Regions from separate parts of the Fundidesulfovibrio putealis DSM 16056 genome, predicted to be linked through region 2. Evidence: predicted binding sites of a transcription regulator. Region 2 holds the regulator's gene; the other holds the start of a gene.
What was found. The regulator sigma-54, encoded in region 2, starts transcription at its own class of promoters, with help from an activator protein. The targets are predictions, from matches to a motif close to CTGGCACGGNNNNTGCTT.
Positions count from the first base shown of each region.

Region 1: the regulator sigma-54 is predicted to act here: its motif matches at 3,513-3,530, upstream of G453_RS0112620 (anion permease).

Region 1 is NZ_AUBQ01000015.1:15,094-19,565, forward strand. Features, by position in the region: gene G453_RS23840 (cache domain-containing protein) at 1-346, opposite strand, end outside; gene G453_RS0112610 (FumA C-terminus/TtdB family hydratase beta subunit) at 445-1,002, opposite strand; gene G453_RS0112615 (fumarate hydratase) at 1,002-1,838, opposite strand; gene G453_RS0112620 (anion permease) at 1,943-3,373, opposite strand; gene G453_RS0112625 (CocE/NonD family hydrolase) at 3,721-4,472, opposite strand, start outside.
Region 2 is NZ_AUBQ01000004.1:184,766-189,237, reverse strand. Features, by position in the region: gene rapZ (RNase adapter RapZ) at 1-863, opposite strand, end outside; gene G453_RS0103795 (PTS sugar transporter subunit IIA) at 998-1,450, opposite strand; gene hpf (ribosome hibernation-promoting factor, HPF/YfiA family) at 1,450-1,992, opposite strand; gene rpoN (RNA polymerase factor sigma-54) at 2,033-3,472, opposite strand; gene G453_RS0103780 (KdsC family phosphatase) at 3,591-4,151, opposite strand; gene G453_RS0103775 (CTP synthase) at 4,152-4,472, opposite strand, start outside.

The DNA of each region.
Region 1 (4,472 bases), on a different contig from region 2:
GGCGGGGAGGCAGGGCGATGTTGGTGGTGCCGGTGTAGACGAAATAATAGCCGGAGGCGTCCTCCTCGAAGCGGACCTGCTCGACCAGGGTCCGGGCCAGTTCTTTTTGTTCCTCGGGGGTGCGGGCGTAGGTCATGGCCTTGGCCAGGGCCATTGCCATGGTGTGGGCTGCGGTCTTGATTCTGCTTTTTTCGCCCTGGAGCATCACTGACTGGGTATGCTCCACCACCAGCACTTCCAGGCGCGAGGCGATGGCCGACACGAAGAACAGCGCGGCGGCGGCGAACAGGACCACGAGTCCCACCAGACCCAGCAGTCTGGCGGCAATGGAGATACGCCTGAGCATGACATCCCCCGATGGTTTCCGGTGACGGTCATGCATTCGATAGCACGAAACGCTCGGGAAATCATCGGGTTCCTTACGAAGCGGGGGAAAAATCCGGCTCAGCCGGAGAGGGCGGCCTCCAGGTTTGGGGCCACGTGCATGTCCGCGCCGTGGCAGTCCTGGAGCACCACCAGGGGGAATTCGGCCACGTCCAGGGCGTAGACGGCCTCCGGCCCCAGCTCCGGATAGGCCGCGAGGCGCACCTGCCTGATGCATAAGGACAAAAGCGCTCCGGCCCCGCCTGTGGCTCCCAGGTAGACGCCGCCGTGCTCCATAAGGGCCGCGCGCATCAGCGGCAAGCGCCTGCCCTTGCCGATGGAGGCCCGCACGCCGAGCTGGTGCAGGCGCGGGGCGTAGGGGTCCATGCGGCTGGCGGAGCTTGGCCCGGCAGCGCCGATGGGGCGGTGCTGGGTCATGGGGCTTGGCCCCACGTAGTAGATCACCGCGCCCTCCAGGGGGAAGGGCTCGGGCAGCCCGGCGTCCAGGTCGTCAAGCAGGCGCTGGTGGGCTTCCTCGCGCGCGGTGTAGAGCGTGCCGGTGAGATAGAGCACGTCTCCGGCGCGAAGCCCTGCCGCATCTTCTGCGGAGAGGGGCGTGGACAGCGCGCGGGTGCGGATCACAGGACGACCTCCACGCGCCGGGCGCAGTGGCACTGGATGTACACGGCCAGGGGCAGGGCGTCGCGGTGGCAGGGCGCGGCCAGCACCTTGACCCCCAGGCAGGTGGTATTTCCGCCAAGGCCCAGCGGGCCGGTGCCCAGGCGGTTCACGGCTTCGCACAGCGTCTCTTCCAGCTGGGCCATGGCCGGGTCGGGGTGGATGTTGTCGATGGGGCGCAGCAGGGCTTTCTTGGCGTTCAGCGCGGCCAGCTCGAAGCTGCCGCCAATGCCAAGCCCCAGGCTGACAGGCGCGCAGACCCCGTGGCAGACCTCGGCCACGCAGCGCACCGCGAAATCGCGTACGGCGTCCAGGTCGCTGTGCGGGGCAAGCATGGCCACGCGCGAGGCGTTGTCGGCGCTTGCACCCTCGGCGGTCATGACGATGCGCAGCGTGTCGCCGGGGACGATGTCGAAGTGGATCACCGCCGGGGAGTTGTCGCCCCGGTTGATGCGCGTGAAGGGGTCGCAGGTGGATTTTCGCAGGAACCCTTCGCGGTAGCCTTTGACCATGCCTTCATTGATGGCCTGGCGAAGGCCCATGCCGTCCACGCGCACGTCCTCGCCCATCTCCACGAAGAACACGGCCATGCCGCAGTCCTGGCACAGGGGCAGGCCCAGCTCGGCGGACAGGGCGGCGTTGTCCAGCAGCTGGCGGAAGGCTTCGCGCCCCATGGGCGTCTCTTGCGCCTGGGCGCGCAGGAAGGCGCGATGGACGTCCGGGGGCAGGCGGCGGTTGGCGGCGACGCACATGGCTGCGACCTGGTCGACCACGGCCCGGGCGGGGATTTTCCGCATGAGTGCTCCTGCATGTATTGGCCTGGGCGGCCGGGGCCGCCCAGACGTGCGGCCTTTGCTCCGGAGTCACTCCGAAGCAAAGGCTGGCGAAGCGAACGGGTCGGCTACACTCTGGCGAGGTTCCAGGGGAAGCCGACCAGGAGGAACACTCCGAGATACACGATGCCGAAGACCAGGCCCAGCAGCCAGAACTCTTTGCCCTTAACGTAGCCTGATCCGTAATAGATGGGCGAGGGGCCCGTGCCGTAGGGGGTGATGACCCCCATGATGCCGAGCGTGGAGCACAGCAGCATGGACACCAGGGGCATGTTGATGCCCGGCACGGCCATGGCTGCGGCCAGCATCACCGGCAGCATGGCGGCCACGTGGGCGGTGACGCTTGCGAACATGTAATGGCTCGCGAAGAACACCACCACCAGCCCGATCATGGCCGCCGTGGGCGAGAGGCCCTGGAGCGAGCCGGAGATGGACTTGGCGAACCAGTCCAGGAAGCCGGTCCTGGAGAGGCCGCCAGCCAGGGTGACCAGGGTGGCGAACCAGGCCAGCACGTTCCAGGCCTGTTTGTTGCTCACGATGTCGTCCCAGGTGACCACGTTGAACAGGCACATGAGGCAGATGGCCGCGATGGCCACGGTGGTGCCGTTGATCTCCTTGCCGAGGAGTATCCAGCAGGCCAGGGCTCCGGCGGCCAGGAGCCCCATGATGATCTCGCGCGCGGAGATGGAGCCCAGCTTGGCAAGCTCCCCGGCAGCCCAGATGGGCGCGTCGTCGGAGGATTTCTTCGTGGGCGGGTAGATCACGTAGGCCAGGAGCGGGGTGATCGCGAAGAGGATGATGCCCACGGGCAGGAAGCTCATGAACCAGTCGTTCCAGGAGAGGGTCACCTTGGCGGTCTTCTCCACCAGGGACTGGGCCAGCAGGTTGGGGGCGAGCGCGGTGAGGAACATGGAGGAGGTCACGCAGGTGGTGGCCAGGGCGGTCCACATCAGGTAGCCGCCCAGTCCGCGCGGGTTGTCCTCGGGGGTCGAGCCGTAGAGCGGCGGGATGTTCTTGATGATGGGGAAGATGGTGCCGCCGCTGCGGGCCGTGTTGGAGGGCATGAACGGAGCCAGGATCAGGTCGGCCAGGGCCACGGCGTACCCGAGGCCCAGGGCGCGCCTGCCCATGAGCTTGATGAGGGTCAGCGCGATGCGCTTGCCCAGGCCCGTTTTCTCATACCCCAGGGCGAACATGAAGGCCGCGAAGATGAGCCAGACCGTGCCGTCGGAGAAGCCGGACAAGGCCCACTTGATCGACTCTGCGGGGGTGCCCGCCTTGCCGGGTGCGGCGGGGATCAGGTTGAGCACGGCCACGAGGGAGACTCCCAGGAGCCCGGCCAGGGCGGGGGCGATGGGCTCGAGGACCAGGGCGGCGACAACGGCCACGAAGATCGCGAAATAGGTCCAGGCGCCGGAGGACAGCCCTGCCGGAGCGGGCAGAAGCCAAAGGGTCAATCCTGCGATCACCGGGATCAGGGCTTTCACGTTCAGTTTCATCGTTGCTCCTCTCATGGTGTTCTGGTCATGGTGTTCTGGCCGCCCGGCTATGCCGCGCATGTCTTGCCGCCGGGCGTGGGCAGGACACGATACGCCGATGTGCCGCCCTTCGTGGCGCGGCGGGACGCTCACGATGAATAGGCAAGGTTGATGCCAGCCCTGTTTGTCGAGAATATACAGTGAGATAGAGCGCTTGTGCGGCGGGGTGTCGGCAAAGGAGGATAACCTGGATTATGGCAAATGTTGGCAGGGCAACATAATGCAGCATTTCCAGTGTATTACGTGCAATTCCTGAAGGAATGGCCATAACCTGGGCTATGAGGGTTCGCCCTGGTCTGGGGGGCGGCTTATTGCGCCGTGTCGTCGATCATGAAGGCTGCGCAGCCGGTATTGTTGAATTTTTCGCAGTTCTCCAGGGCCTTTCGGGCGGCCTCCTCTGCGGTGCGCTTGCCCGAAGCCCAGCCGTAGCCGCCCTTGCTCCCCATGAAGAAGGACTTGTGGGGCGGGGACTCCAGGTAGTTTTCGAAGTCCGTCCTGCCTTTTTCGGACAGTTTGCGGGGAGCGGGGACCTTGGGCCGCTCCACAGCCATGGGCGCGGCGCGTTGCCTCAGGCCGCAGGTTGCCAGGAATGCGTCCACATAGGGCGTCCATTGGGGGATGCCCAGGCGGGAGAAGAGAGTATGCCCATCCTCTCCAAAGGCGGGTGCCATGACGAATTGGGCCTTGCCTCCGGCGGAGGTGTAGGCGGCGTACAGCTCGCGTGCGAGCCCAGGCCCGAAGAAGCGGTCGTTCTCGCTGTAGACGAAGAGCGCCGGGACGCGCGCGGTGCGGCCATACTGGGCGAAGGCGCTCACCAGGTTGGATGGCTTGATCACCACGTCGGGCGCCTTGGAGCCTTTGCCCCCCGCGAAGTTGATGACGGCCACCACGCCCTGAGGCGGGTCCGAGGCCAGGGCCAGGGTGGCAAGGCCGCCTGCGGATTGCCCCACGCAGATGATCGTGTCCGGGTCCACGTAGGGCATGGTCTTCATGAAACGGATGGCCTCGCGGATGTCCTCGGCGGCCTTGCGGCCTGATGCGGCGTAGTCCGGGTCGTCGC
Region 2 (4,472 bases):
TCCAAGGACACCGTGTAACCCGCCCTGCGCAAGGTGTCAAAGATGGCTTCGGCCGTGGCCACGGACCGGTGCCTGCCGCCGGTACAGCCGAGGGAAATCGTCAGGCGGTAACGGCCCTCCCGGGTATACAGAGGGATAAGCTCCGTGAGGAAAGTTTCAAGCCTGGGGAGGAAGAATCTGCCCTCTTCCGAGTCGAGCACGTACTCAACTATGGATTTATCCTGTCCCGACAATGGTTTCAGGGCAGCATCGAAATAGGGGTTGGGCAGAAAGCGCAGGTCGAACACCAGGTCGGATTCGGTGGGGATTCCGTACTTGAATCCAAAGCTCATGATGTGGACCTTCATGGCCGGCCCCTTCCCCTCCAGGAACTTCCACTTGTCCTGGAGCTGGCGGCGCAGGTCATGGATGGAGAAGCCGGTGGTGTCCATGACCATGTCGGCGGTCTCGCGCAGGGGAGCCATGCGGCGTCGCTCTTCCTCCACGGCCTCGCCCAGCCCGTACCCTTCCGATTCGAAGGGGTGGGGACGGCGCGTGGTGGCGTAGCGGCGCATGATCTCCTTGGTGTCAGCTTCCACAAATACGACCTGGGGCGGGTTCTCCGCCTTCCTCAGTTCCTGCAGGGCCGGTTCCCAGTCGGAGTCGAAATCCGCCTGGCGCATGTCCATGCCCAAGGCCAGACCACGGTAGCGGTTCGCGTCCTGGCCTTGGAAAAGGCTGACCAGCTTGGCCATGAGGCTCGCGGGCAGACCGTCCACGCAGAAGTAGCCCAGATCCTCGAAGACATTGAGCGCTGTGGACTTGCCTGAACCTGATAGTCCGGAAATGACCACCACAGGCAGCTTTTCGCCCGGATGCGGCATGGGGAAGGCTCCTTTGTTTCGTGTGGGGGCAGGACGCTCGCTGCGGGGCAGCAGCGAAAAGTCCCCGCTCGCGCATTTGGCGCGTGCGGGGACTTCACTAACAAATGATCAGGCCGACGTCATGACGAACCGTATCACGCGTGGCTGGTGACAACCCGCCAGAGGCTTTCGCGGTCTTGCGCTTCCAGGAATGCTCCCCGGAAGCTCTCGTCGGACAGAAGCCTGGATATCTGGGCAAGGATGCGCAGGTGCATGCCGGCCACATGCTCCGGGGCCAGCACCAGGAAGAAGATGCGGCACGGCTTGTGGTCCAGAGCCTCGAAATCGACGCCTGACGTGCTGCGCCCGGTCACGATGACGATCTCCTTGAGGGAGTCCATTTTGCCGTGTGGAATGGCCACTCCGTCGCCAATGCCGGTGGTGCCCAGGTTTTCGCGCTCCATGAGCACCCGCAGGGCCTTCTCGGCGTTCACTTCCGGGAAGGCCGCCGCAACCGGGGCCACCAGTTCGGCCAGCACCTCGGACTTGTCGCCGGACTTCAGGTCGTCCAGCACGAAGTCCTTGCGCAGAAACTCCCCAAGCCGCATCAGCGGGATACTCCAGGATCGATCAGGCCGAAGTCTCCGTTCTTGCGCTTGTAGATCACGTTGATGCTGTCGGTCTCGGAGTTCAGGAACACCAGGAATTCGTACTTCATGGCTTCCAGCTGCTCGGCAGCTTCCTCGACGCCCATGGGCTTCGGGTTGTACTTGTCGGACTCCTCGATGGAGTGGACCTTGCCCTCGTCCGTGAGGCTGACCACGCCCATGGTGACGGCGGCGGAACCGGCAACCTTGCGGCGGTCCTTCATCTTCTCGCGCATCTTGCGGATCTGGGACTCGAGCTTGTCGGTGATCAGGTCCAGCGTGGAGTACATGTCGTCGGAGCGCTCGTGGGCAGCGATGTGGATCGTGTCGGCGTCGATGATCACGTCGGCGATCTGGCGGGTCTTCTCCACCATCAGGGTGACGATCACTTCGGCATTGTCAGAATTAGGCATGTATTTCGCCAGCTTGTCGAAACGCTTGTTGGCGTATTCGCGCAGGCCGGGGGACGGTTCAAAATTCTTGAAGTGAAAAGCAATGTTCATATCTTCCTCCGATGTGTGTCCGCGGGTGGATGCGGTGTGATTACAATACAGCCTTGCGCTTCGACGAGGACTCGATACCCATGGCCATACGATACTTGGCCACGGTCCTGCGGGCAATGTTGACCTGCAATTTTTGCTTGAGGATGTCCGCGATCTGCTCGTCGCTGACGGGCTTCTTGTGGTTCTCGCCGGAGATGAGCTGCTTGATGAGCGCCTTCACCGATTCGGAACCGACGGAAGTGCCGTCGTCCAACTCCAAAGAGGAGTTGAAGAAAAATTTGAGCTCGTAAATGCCGTGGGGGGTGGCCACGTACTTGCTCGTGGTAATGCGGCTCACCGTGGATTCGTGCATGCCGATGTCGTCGGCAACGTCCTTGAGGATAAGGGGCTTTAGCTTGGTAACGCCCACCTCGAAGAAATCCCGCTGGAACTTCACGATGGATTCCAGGACCTTGAACAAGGTGCGCTGGCGCTGGTACAGGCTCTTCATGAGCCACTGCGCAGAGCGCATCTTGTCCTGGAAGTAGTCCTTGTCCTTGCCGCCGCTGCCCCGGGACATGTCGCCTGAATAATACGGCGATAGTTGCAGTTTGGGCAGGCCGTCCTCGTTCAGCACGATGACGAAGTCGTCGCCGTACTTGTACACGTAGGCGTCGGGGCTGACGTACACCGGGTCGGAGGAGCTGAAATGCGATCCGGGAAGCGGATCGAGAGTCTGGATGATGTCCAGGTACTCCTTGATCTCCTCCATGGTGATCTTGAACTTCTTGGCAAGAGGCTTGTAGCGCTTCTTTTCCAGGTCTTCCAGGTGCTCACGCACGATCTCGATGAGCACGGGATCGGTGTAGCCGTAGAATTCCAGCTGCACCAGCAGGCACTCCTGCGGGGTGCGTGCCGCCACGCCCACAGGGTCGAAGCGCTGCAGGGCGTAAAGAACCGCTTCCACTTCGGGCACGCTTGCCTGGGCGTCCTCGGCGATTTCCTCCACCGTGGATTGCAGGTACCCCATACCGTCCAGATTGCCAACGATTGAGGCAGCGATGACGCGCTGGGCCGCAGTGAAGGGGGAAAGGTTGATCTGCCAGGAAAGGTGTCCGTCCAGAGAGGTTTTCGAGGCAAGACGGGCCTCGAAAGACATTCCCTCCTCCGGGGCCTCGTATTCGCGGGCGGTGGCCTGGCGCGAGGTGGAGGCGAAGTCGCCGATGTAGTCGTCCCATTCGGCGGTCTTCAGGAGTTCGCGCTGCATGGCGCCCTCTTCCTGAGTGGCGTCGGGAGCGCGGGATTCCTCGGCCATGGTCGGGGCGGGACGCTCGTCCTCGATCACGACCTCTTCCAGCAGCGGGTTCTCCAGAAGCTCCTGCTGCACGGTCTCCATCAGCTCAAGCCGGGAAAGCTGCAACAGCTTGATGGCCTGCTGGAGCTGGGGAGTCATCACCAGCTGCTGCGAAAGCTTAAGTTGCTGTCTGAGCTCGAGGGCCATCGTGCGCGCGCGTTCCTTTGTTTGAATTTGGGCGGCTAGCAAGAAAAATGCCGGACGCGCCCGTTCAACCTGCGCGGTTATGCACTAAAAGCTCGCACGTGGCAAGACTTGGGGGGAATCAGTCACGCCATTCGCGCCACATTCGATCGAGTTTTCCCTGCGCCAGCAGTATGAAGCGGATGGCTTCGCGCACCGCGCCGCATCCGCCGGGCCTTTTGGAAATCCAGGCGGCAATGCGAAGAATTTCCGGCTGCGCGTCGACCGGGGCCAGGGGCAGGCCCACGCGGGCCATTATCTGCGCGTCCAGCCAGTCGTCGCCCATGTAGGCCACCTGGGAGAACTCGAGGCACTTGGCGGCCATGATCTTTTCGAGCACGGGGAGCTTGCGCAAGTGCCCGCCGTGGAATTCACGGATGCCGAGTTCCCGCGAGCGCTGTTCGGCCTGGATGTTGCCCAGGCCGCTGATCACCGCCACCTCGATCCCGGCGTGCTGGCAGAGCTTCACGCCCATGCCGTCCTGGATGCCGAAACGCTTGAGGCCGGGGCCGGGGCCGTCGTGGCTCACTGCGTTGTCGGTGAGCACGCCGTCCACGTCCAGCACCAAGAGGCGCACGGGCCTGGCCAGCGCCAAGGCCCGGCGCATGCCGGGCCTTGAGCCGATTCGGGCGGGACGCCTCATTTATTTCTTGCCGCGCGCGGCCTTGGACGCCTTGATGAACTCGCGGAACAGGGGGTGGGGGCGCATGGGGTTGGAGTTGAACTCCGGATGGAACTGACAGCCCAAAAACCACGGATGCTCGGGCAACTCCACCATTTCCACCAGGGATTCGTCGGGCGACAGGCCGGAGAACATCATGCCCTTTTCTTCCATGCGGGCGTAGTAGGCCTTGTTAAACTCGTAGCGGTGGCGGTGGCGCTCCTCGATCTGGGGCTTGGCGTAGGCTTCCATGGCCTTGGTCTCGGTCTTCACCACGCAGGGGTACGCGCCCAGACGCATGGT